2 regions of the Streptomyces sp. NPDC107500 genome follow, and region 1 is predicted to be linked to the other one. Evidence: riboswitches for the same ligand, from Rfam matches in the RefSeq annotation. Region 1 holds a riboswitch; the other holds the start of a gene.
What was found. A riboswitch is a leader RNA that binds a small molecule or an ion and turns the genes downstream of it on or off. The one in region 1 is predicted to bind glycine.

Region 1 (5,069 bases):
GCGCGCGCAGCAGGGCCTCGTAGGCGTCGTAGCGCCCGGGCGTCACCTGGCGCAGCATGTGCTCGACCTGCCCGGTCGTGGTGCCGCTGGCGCTCACGTCTGTGGCCCTTTCTGGAAGTCCCGGTCGTGGAAACAGCTTACGGCTCCGCGGGGTGGGGGGCGCCTATGAGCTCGGGGGGCGCTGTCGTCCTGCGGGTGCGGGTGCGTCGTGGCTTGTCGCGCAGTTCCCCGCGCCCCTGAGGGGCGCTTACCTCAACGGTGTTTACAAGTCCCGGTCGTAGAAAGGGCGGACCCTGTCCCTCATCCAGTCGCAGACGGGGTCCTGGGCGGCCTCCAGGAGGACCAGGTTGACCGGCCACTTCGGCGGGGCGGCGGTGAGGGCGCGGCCCAGGGCGTCCAGGGGGAGGGCTCGGGCGTCGCCCTCCCAGTGGGTGAGTTCGACGCCGACGAACAGGGTGGGGTCGGCGGTCTCGACGGCGGCCAGGCAGCGGCGGGCGGTGCGCACGACGCCGGTGGCGGCGAACTCGGCGGAGGCCGCGGCGAGGAAGTCCACCGGGTCGTCCTGCCAGTCCGGTTCGAAGAGGCGGACCCGGCCGCCGGATGCGGGCCCGTCCAGCGGGGTGCGGCCGGCCCGGCACAGCTCGGCCACGGCGGGCGGCGGCAGCGGGATGCCGACCACGCCCTCCGGGTTCACGGCGATGCCGATCTGCGGGGGCAGGCCGCGGGCGAACTCCGCGGCGGGGGCGACGGTGTACGCCATCTGCGCCCCGGCGACCTGGCGGAGCTGCTCCTCGGAGCTGAACACCGGCACGTAGGCCTGGCCGTCGATCTCCAGGGAGGGCAGGTCGAGGGGGCCGCTGTGCGGGCCGCCGCCGTTCGGCAGGGGGATCCAGAGGAAGCTGCGGCCGAGCACCTCCACGATCCGCCCGCCGGCGCCGGGTATGCCGAGGGAGGCGGAGAGCACCTCCTCCAGCTCGTTGCCGGGCCAACCGCCGTGCGGGTGGGGGTGTGCCTGTGCCGGGAACTCGGGGAAGTCCATCTGCCTACCGCCTGCCTGGTACCGCTGTCCTGGCTGAAAAGGCTAACCCGTTCGGCGCAGCCCCCCGTGGTCCGTCATCCGGTGAACGCGATGCGGCGGAGGTTGTCCGCGGCCGCCCGGTCCAGGACGATCGCCGAGGTGCAGCCGGCCGGCAGGGCGCCTCCGGTCACGGCGCGCAGCAGGCGGGAGTTGGCCGCGCGGTGCCGCAGGAACGCGTACCGCGAGACGCCGCGGCCGCGCTCGCGCTGCCCGGCGAGGGCCTGGTCGGCGCCGACGTCGAGGAGCAGCAGGTGCAGGGTGCCGTCGCGGCGCCGGGCCTCCCGGGCCAGCCAGCCGCGCACCCAGGACTGTGTGCCGCAGTCGTGCACGACGACGCCCTCGCCGGAGCGCAGCGCCTTGCGGAGCCCCGCGTAGTGGGCGAGGCGGACCAGGGGGCGGTAGAGCGCGTACGGCAGGAAGCCCGGCATGCGGCGCTCCCAGCGGTCGCGGGTGTCCTGGGAGTCGATGCGCGGGCCGCGCACGGTGCGCGCCATCAGGGTGGACTTGCCGCTGCCGGGCAGGCCGGTGATCACCACCAGGTCCCGGGGTCCGAAGAGCAGGGCGTGCGGGCCGCGCCCGTCCCGCTCGCGCAGGTCGCGGACGACGGGTGCGGGCCGCTCGGCGCACGACTGCGGGGCCGGGGCGGAGGGCTGCTCGGGCAGCGCGAGGCCCGAGGTCGTGGCGTAGGCCGTGGTCCTGTTCACCGTGATCGTCTCCCCTGGGGCGGTTCACGAGTTCCCATCCCCGTCGAGTGTAAAGAGAAGGTAATGCGCGGGTCTCGCGATTTCGTTCGCTTACTGCCACAAGCCGGTTACAGATCACGGTCTGCCACGAATCGGCCGGTCGTGCAATGATGGCGGCGCCAACTGCATACCGGCCGTTTGAATCCGCGCGGGAGAGTCCCCGGCCACGCCGGGGCGCCGAAGGAGCAAGTCCCTCCCTTGAATCTCTCAGGCCCCCGTTACCGCGCGGGCGAGGCACATCTGAAAAGCGGGCCGCCGTTCGACGGCTGCCCCACCCAAGGTGCAAGCCCTGATCGCCGTACTCCGGTGGTCGTGGCGAACCTCTCAGGTTCCGATGACAGATGGGGAGGACCGACCTCGCCCGTGCCGTCCTGTCCTGGGAGACGACCGACCGATGAGCAGTTCGAACACCCGCCGTACCGCGCTCGACGCCACGCATCGCGCGCTGGGCGCGACGATGACCGACTTCGCCGGCTGGGACATGCCCCTGCGCTACGCCTCCGAGCGTGACGAGCACGTCGCGGTGCGCACCCGGGCCGGTCTCTTCGACCTCTCGCACATGGGCGAGATCACCGTCACCGGGCCGCAGGCCGCCGCGCTCCTTGACTTCGCGCTGGTCGGCAACATCGGCGGCGTGAAGCCGGGCCGCGCCCGCTACACCATGATCTGCCGCGAGGACGGCGGCATCCTGGACGACCTGATCGTCTACCGGCTGGCGGACGCCGAGTACATGGTCGTCGCCAACGCCTCCAACGCGCAGACCGTGCTCGACGCGCTGACCGAGCGGGCGGCCGGTTTCGACGCCGAGGTGCGCGACGACCGCGACGCCTACGCGCTGCTCGCCGTGCAGGGCCCCGAGTCCCCGGGCATCCTCAAGAGCCTCACCGACGCCGACCTGGACGGCCTGAAGTACTACGCCGGTCTGCCCGGCACGGTGGCCGGCGTCCCGGCGCTGATCGCGCGCACCGGCTACACCGGCGAGGACGGCTTCGAGCTGTTCGTGAAGCCGGAGCACGCCGTCGAGCTGTGGCAGGCGCTGACCGAGGCGGGCCAGGGCGTCGGTCTCGTCCCCTGCGGCCTGTCCTGCCGGGACACGCTCCGCCTGGAGGCGGGCATGCCGCTGTACGGGCACGAGCTGAGCACCTCCCTGACGCCCTTCGACGCCGGGCTCGGCCGGGTGGTGAAGTTCGAGAAGGAGGGCGACTTCGTCGGTCGCGCCGCGCTGACCGGGGCCGCCGCCGAGGCCGAGCAGAACCCGCCCCGCGTGCTGGTCGGCCTGATCGCCGAGGGCCGCCGGGTCCCGCGTGCCGGGTACCAGGTCGTCGCCGGCGGCGAGGTGATCGGCGAGGTCACCTCCGGCGCCCCCTCCCCCACGCTGGGCAAGCCGATCGCCATCGCGTACGTCGACGCGGCGCACGCGGCTCCGGGGACCGAGGGTGTGGGCGTGGACATCCGGGGCAGCCACGAGCCGTACGAGGTCGTGGCACTGCCCTTCTACAAGCGCCAGAAGTAGACACTGAGGGCGGACGGCCACCGGCCTCCGCGCGTGTCCTTGCTGCTCAACGGCAGTGTCAGCAGTCCCCCATTCATCAGCAGTCACCCGCGTACAGGAGAATTCAGGCCATGAGCAACCCCCAGCAGCTGCGCTACAGCAAGGAGCACGAGTGGCTGTCGGCCGCCGAGGACGGCGCCTCGACGGTCGGCATCACGGAGCACGCGGCCAACGCGCTCGGTGACGTCGTCTTCGTGCAGCTTCCCGAGGTCGGCGACTCGGTGTCCGCGGGCGAGACCTGCGGCGAACTGGAGTCGACCAAGTCCGTCTCCGACCTGTACTCCCCCGTCTCCGGTGAGGTCACCGAGATCAACGAGGACGTCGTCAACGACCCGTCGCTGGTGAACAGCGCCCCCTTCGAGGGCGGCTGGCTGTTCAAGGTGCGGGTCACGGACGAGCCGGGCGACCTGCTCTCCGCCGACGAGTACACCGCATTCGCCGGCGCCTGAGGAGTCACGGACGCATGTCGCTTCTGAACACACCCCTGCATGAGCTCGACCCCGACGTCGCCGCCGCCGTCGACGCCGAGCTGGACCGCCAGCAGTCCACCCTGGAGATGATCGCCTCCGAGAACTTCGCACCCGTCGCGGTGATGGAGGCCCAGGGCTCGGTCCTGACCAACAAGTACGCCGAGGGCTATCCCGGCCGCCGCTACTACGGCGGCTGCGAGCACGTCGACGTGGTCGAGCAGATCGCCATCGACCGGGTCAAGGCGCTGTTCGGCGCCGAGCACGCCAACGTGCAGCCGCACTCGGGCGCGCAGGCCAACGCCGCCGCGATGTTCGCGCTGCTCAAGCCGGGCGACACGATCATGGGTCTGAACCTCGCCCACGGCGGGCACCTGACCCACGGCATGAAGATCAACTTCTCCGGCAAGCTCTACAACGTGGTCCCGTACCACGTCGGCGAGGACGGCCAGGTCGACATGGCCGAGGTGGAGCGCCTCGCCAAGGAGAGCAGGCCGAAGCTGATCGTGGCCGGCTGGTCGGCCTACCCCCGGCAGCTCGACTTCGCCGCCTTCCGCAAGGTGGCCGACGAGGTCGGCGCCTACCTCATGGTCGACATGGCGCACTTCGCCGGTCTGGTCGCGGCGGGCCTGCACCCGAACCCGGTGCCGCACGCGCACGTGGTCACCACCACGACCCACAAGACGCTGGGCGGCCCGCGCGGCGGTGTGATCCTCTCCACGGCCGACCTGGCCAAGAAGATCAACTCCGCCGTCTTCCCCGGTCAGCAGGGTGGACCGCTGGAGCACGTGGTCGCCGCCAAGGCCGTCGCCTTCAAGGTCGCCGCGAGCGAGGACTTCAAGGAGCGCCAGACCCGTACGCTGGAGGGTGCCCGCATCCTGGCCGAGCGCCTGGTGCGGGACGACGCGAAGGCGGCGGGCGTGTCGGTCCTGACCGGTGGCACGGACGTCCACCTGGTCCTGGTCGACCTGCGCGACTCCGAGCTGGACGGCCAGCAGGCCGAGGACCGCCTGCACGAGGTCGGCATCACGGTCAACCGCAACGCCGTCCCGAACGACCCGCGTCCGCCGATGGTGACCTCCGGGCTGCGCATCGGTACGCCGGCCCTGGCGACCCGCGGCTTCACGGCCGAGGACTTCGCCGAGGTCGCGGACGTGATCGCCGAGGCGCTGAAGGCCCCCTCTCCCTTCGGGGCGGCCGACGCCGAGGCGCTGGCGGCCCGGGTGAAG
Region 2 (5,069 bases), on a different contig from region 1:
GTGCCGACCAGCGGAGGGGCGGCGTCCATGACGTCCGAGGAGATCGGCTACCGCGGGCCGACGGCCTGCGCGGCCGCCGGCATCACCTACCGGCAGCTCGACTACTGGGCCCGCACGGGCCTCGTCGAGCCCAGTGTGCGTCCGGCCCACGGCTCGGGCACGCAGCGCCTGTACAGCTTCCGCGACGTGGTCGTGCTGAAGATCGTCAAACGCTTCCTCGACACCGGGGTGTCCCTCCAGAACATCCGGACCGCCGTCCAGCACCTGCGGGAGCGCGGCTTCCGTGACCTGGAGCGGATGACGATGATGAGCGACGGCGCCACGGTCTACGAGTGCACCTCCCCCGACGAGGTGCACGCCCTCCTCCAGGGCGGCCAGGGCATCTTCGGGATCGCCGTCGGCGTGGTCTGGCGGGACGTGGAGAGCGCGCTGTCCCAGCTGCACGGAGAGCGGATCGACACGGGGGAGACCCTGGTCGGGCACAATCCGGCGGACGAGCTGGCGCGACGCCGCAACAGGGCGGTCTGAGCGGCGCGCCGGCCCGCCCGGCGCGCGGGCCGGCCGGTGGCGGCCGCATTGTCAGTGGCGTAGGGCAGCATCGGAGATGTGAGAACCGCGCCCACGATCCTGCATCTCGACATGGATGCCTTCTTCGCCTCGGTGGAGCAGGCGTCCAAGCCGAGTCTGCGCGGGAAGGCCGTGGTGGTGGGCGGCCTGGGGCCGCGAGGCGTCGTCGCCACCTGCTCGTACGAGGCGCGCGTCTTCGGCGTCCACTCGGCGATGCCCATGGGCCAGGCCAGGCGGCTGGCGCCCAACGCCGCGTATCTCGTCCCGCGGTTCGAGCTGTACCGGTCGATCAGCGAGCAAGTGATGCGGCTGCTCAGGGAGCTGTCCCCGTTGGTGGAGCCGCTGAGCCTGGACGAGGCCTTCGTGGACCTGGAGGCCGGTGGGACGGCCTGGGACGCGGCGTCGGCGCGGCTGGCCGGGACGAAGCTGCGCACGGACATCCGCGCCGCCACGGGCCTCACCGGATCCGTGGGACTGGCCGCCTCCAAGATGCTGGCCAAGATCGCCTCCGAGGAGGCCAAGCCCGACGGGCTGGTCCTGATCCCGCCGGGGACGGAGCGGGCCATGCTGGAGCCCATGTCCGTGCGGACCCTGCCCGGCGTCGGCCCGGCGACCGGCGACCACCTGCGCCGGGCCGGCATCACCACGGTCGGGGAACTGGCCGAGGCGGGCGAGGACGAGTTGGTGCGGCTGGTGGGCAAGGCGCACGGACACGGCCTGTACGCCATGGCCCTGGCGCTCGACGAGCGGCCCGTGGTGGCCGAGCGGGAGGCCAAGTCCGTGTCGGTCGAGGACACCTACGACGTGGACATCCACGACCGGGTGCGGGTCGGCGTGGAGGTGGGCCGGCTGGCCGACCGGTGCGTGCGCCGGCTGCGCGCGTCGGGGCTGTCCGGGCGGACCATCGTGCTCAAGGTGCGCAGATACGACTTCTCCACGCTGACGCGCTCCGAGACGCTGCGCGGGCCCACGGACGACCCGGCGGTGGTGCGGGAGGCCGCCGCCCGGCTGCTGGACTCGGTGGACACCACGGGAGGTGTGCGGCTGCTCGGGGTCGGCGTCAGCGGCCTGGCCGACTACACGCAGGAGGACCTGTTCGCGCAGGCGGCGGGAGGCGGGGCCGGGGAACCGGCCGAGGAGCCGGAGACCGAGCCCGCCGCGGAGCACCGCCCGGCACCCGCGGAGCGCCGCTGGCCGTCGGGGCACGACGTGCGGCACACGCGGTTCGGGCACGGGTGGGTCCAGGGGAGCGGGCTGGGGCGGGTCACCGTGCGCTTCGAGACGCCGTACTCGCGGACCGGGCGGGTGCGGACCTTTCCGATGGACGACCCGGAGCTGACGCCCGCGGATCCGCTGCCGCTGGTTCCGTCCGAGACGCGAAGACCCGGCGACGGCCCGGCCAGACCGGTGGCCGGCTAGCCGTGCGTCCCGTACGTGCCGCGAGCTTTGTGGGGGCGGAGCGTCAGCTCTCCTCGTTGCCCTTGCCCGCCAGCTTGCCGAAGTCGCGGTCGGGGAGCGGGGGAGCGGCGGCCACGTCGAGGCCGTAGTGGTGGTACAGCTGGAGTTCCTGTTCCGGCGAGAGGTGGCGGCCGACGCCGAAGTCCGGTGCCTCCTTGATCAGGGCCCGGGCGAAGGGCACGCGCAGGGCGCCCTCGACCAGCTCGCTGGGCTCCAGGGGTACGAAGGCGTCCCTGCTGAAGAGGCCGGTGCGGATGGCCGCCCACTCGGGCACGCCGGTGGCATCGTCGAGGTACACCTCGTCCACGATGCCGATCCTGGTGCCGTCGCGGTCGAACGCCTTGCGGCCTATCAGGTTCCGCGGGTCGATGTCAGTACGCACGGGCCCTCCACTTGGTCACCACTTGGCCGCACTGGGGTCGCACACCAGCCCGCCGAATCATCCGTAAGTACTACAAAAAACTACATATGGCCGGTCGGCCACTCGAAGGTTCGTGCCGCGGGCTCGCTGGTACGCTGGCAAACGGCTGCTGACCCCGCGCGGGAGAGTCCTCCGGAGATCACCGGAGGCGCCGAAGGAGCAAATCCTCCCCGGAATCTCTCAGGCTCACGTACCGCACGGACGAGGTCACTCTGGAAAGCAGAGCGGGTGTCGACGGCTTCCGCTCTCACCGACGGTGAAAGCCGGGACGCCCTCGGGCCGCCCCGGTGAAGCTCTCAGGTTGAGATGACAGAGGGGGAGGCCGACCGGGTACCCGCGCCGTGGTGCCCCTCGCAGGTCGTCAGACCAGGAGGCCTCCGCAATGACCGCCCACCGCACTCCGCTCACCGAACTCGAACAGGCAGCGCCGTTCGAGCAGCGCCACATCGGCCCCGACCACGAGGCCCGGGCCAAGATGCTCGCGCAGGTCGGTTACGGTTCGCTCGACGAGCTGACGGCCGCCGCGGTGCCGGATGTGATCAAGAACGCCGACGCGCTGGACCTGCCCGGCGCCCGCTCCGAGGCCGAGGTGCTGGCCGAGCTGCGCTCGCTGGCCGACCGCAACCAGGTCCTGGACTCCATGATCGGCCTCGGTTACTACGGCACCTTCACCCCGCCGGTCATCCTGCGCAACGTCATGGAGAACCCCTCCTGGTACACCGCGTACACGCCGTACCAGCCCGAGATCTCCCAGGGCCGCCTGGAGGCCCTGCTCAACTTCCAGACCATGGTCGCCGAGCTGACCGGCCTGCCCACCTCCGGTGCCTCCCTGCTGGACGAGGGCACCGCCGCCGCCGAGGCGATGGCGCTCTCCCGGCGCATGGGCAAGAACAAGAAGGGCCTCTTCCTGGTCGACGCGGACGTGCTGCCGCAGACCATCGCCGTGATCCAGACCCGCGCCGAGCCGACCGGCGTCGAGGTCGTCGTCGCCGACCTGAGCGAGGGCATCCCGGCCGCGGTCGCCGAGCGGGAGATCAACGGCGTCCTGCTCCAGTACCCGGGCGCCTCCGGTGCCGTGCGCGACATCAAGCCGGTCGTCGAGCGGGCGCACGAGCTGGGCGCGCTCGTCACCGTCGCCGCCGACCTGCTCGCCCTCACCCTGCTCACCTCGCCCGGCGAGCTGGGCGCGGACATCGCCGTGGGCACCACCCAGCGCTTCGGCGTACCGATGGGCTTCGGCGGACCGCACGCCGGCTACATGGCCGTGCACGAGAAGTTCGCGCGGAGCCTGCCCGGCCGCCTCGTCGGCGTCTCCGTGGACGCGGACGGCAACAAGGCCTACCGCCTGGCCCTGCAGACCCGCGAGCAGCACATCCGCCGCGAGAAGGCCACCAGCAACATCTGCACCGCCCAGGTGCTGCTCGCCGTCATGGCCGGCATGTACGCCGTCTACCACGGCCCCGACGGCCTGCGGGCCATCGCCCGGCGCACCCACCGGTACGCCTCGATCACCGCCGCGGGCCTCGCCGCGGGCGGCGTCGAGATCGTCCACGGCGCCTACTTCGACACCGTCACCGCGCGGGTGCCCGGCCGGGCCGACGCGGTCGTGCACGCCGCCCGCGCGAACGGCATCAACCTGCGGCTCGTCGACGCCGACCACGTCTCCTTCGCCTGCGACGAGACCACCACGCGCGCCCAGGTCGGCGGCGTGTGGCACGCCTTCGGCGTCGAGGGCGACATCGAGGCGCTGGACGCGGAGACCGCGGAGACGCTGCCCGAGGCGCAGCTGCGCACCGACGACTTCCTGACCCACCCCGTCTTCCACCAGCACCGCTCCGAGACCGCGATGCTGCGCTACCTGCGCCGCCTCGCCGACCGGGACTACGCGCTGGACCGCGGCATGATCCCGCTGGGCTCCTGCACCATGAAGCTCAACGCCACCACCGAGATGGAGCCGGTCACCTGGTCCGAGTTCGGCGCGCTGCACCCCTTCGCGCCCGCCGAGCAGGCGCAGGGCTACCTCACCCTCATCCGTGAGCTGGAGGAGCGGCTCGCGGAGGTGACCGGGTACGACAAGGTCTCGTTGCAGCCCAACGCCGGGTCGCAGGGCGAGTTCGCGGGCCTGCTCGCCGTACGCGGGTACCACCGGGCCAACGGCGACGAGCAGCGCACCGTCTGCCTCATCCCGTCCTCCGCGCACGGCACCAACGCGGCCAGCGCGGTGATGGCCGGCATGAAGGTCGTCGTCGTCAAGACCGCCGAGGACGGCGAGATCGACATCGAGGACCTGCGCGCCAAGATCGAGCAGCACCGCGACGAGCTGGCCGTGCTGATGATCACCTACCCGTCCACGCACGGTGTCTTCGAGGAGCACGTGGCCGACATCTGCGGCCGGGTGCACGACGCCGGCGGTCAGGTCTACGTGGACGGCGCCAACCTCAACGCCCTGGTCGGCCTCGCCAAGCCCGGCCACTTCGGCGGCGACGTCTCCCACCTGAACCTGCACAAGACGTTCTGCATCCCGCACGGCGGCGGCGGTCCCGGCGTCGGCCCGGTGGCCGTACGGTCGCACCTGGCGCCGTACCTGCCCAACCACCCGATGCAGCCCGCGGCAGGCCCGCAG

Region 2: another riboswitch for glycine. It lies ahead of gcvP (aminomethyl-transferring glycine dehydrogenase); the one in region 1 lies ahead of gcvT (glycine cleavage system aminomethyltransferase GcvT).

What each region holds. Positions count from the first base shown of each region.
Region 1 covers NZ_JBVJPF010000011.1:32,914-37,982, reverse strand. The annotation lists gene ACZ67M_RS35500 (enhanced serine sensitivity protein SseB C-terminal domain-containing protein) at 1-97, opposite strand, end outside; gene ACZ67M_RS35495 (enhanced serine sensitivity protein SseB) at 263-1,039, opposite strand; gene ACZ67M_RS35490 (AAA family ATPase) at 1,114-1,782, opposite strand; glycine riboswitch at 1,961-2,055, shown strand; glycine riboswitch at 2,056-2,172, shown strand; gene gcvT (glycine cleavage system aminomethyltransferase GcvT) at 2,216-3,334, shown strand; gene gcvH (glycine cleavage system protein GcvH) at 3,445-3,822, shown strand; gene glyA (serine hydroxymethyltransferase) at 3,837-5,069, shown strand, end outside.
Region 2 covers NZ_JBVJPF010000006.1:610,250-615,318, reverse strand. The annotation lists gene ACZ67M_RS26485 (MerR family transcriptional regulator) at 1-528, shown strand, start outside; gene ACZ67M_RS26480 (DNA polymerase IV) at 607-1,986, shown strand; gene ACZ67M_RS26475 (PRC-barrel domain-containing protein) at 2,030-2,407, opposite strand; glycine riboswitch at 2,557-2,652, shown strand; gene gcvP (aminomethyl-transferring glycine dehydrogenase) at 2,829-5,069, shown strand, end outside.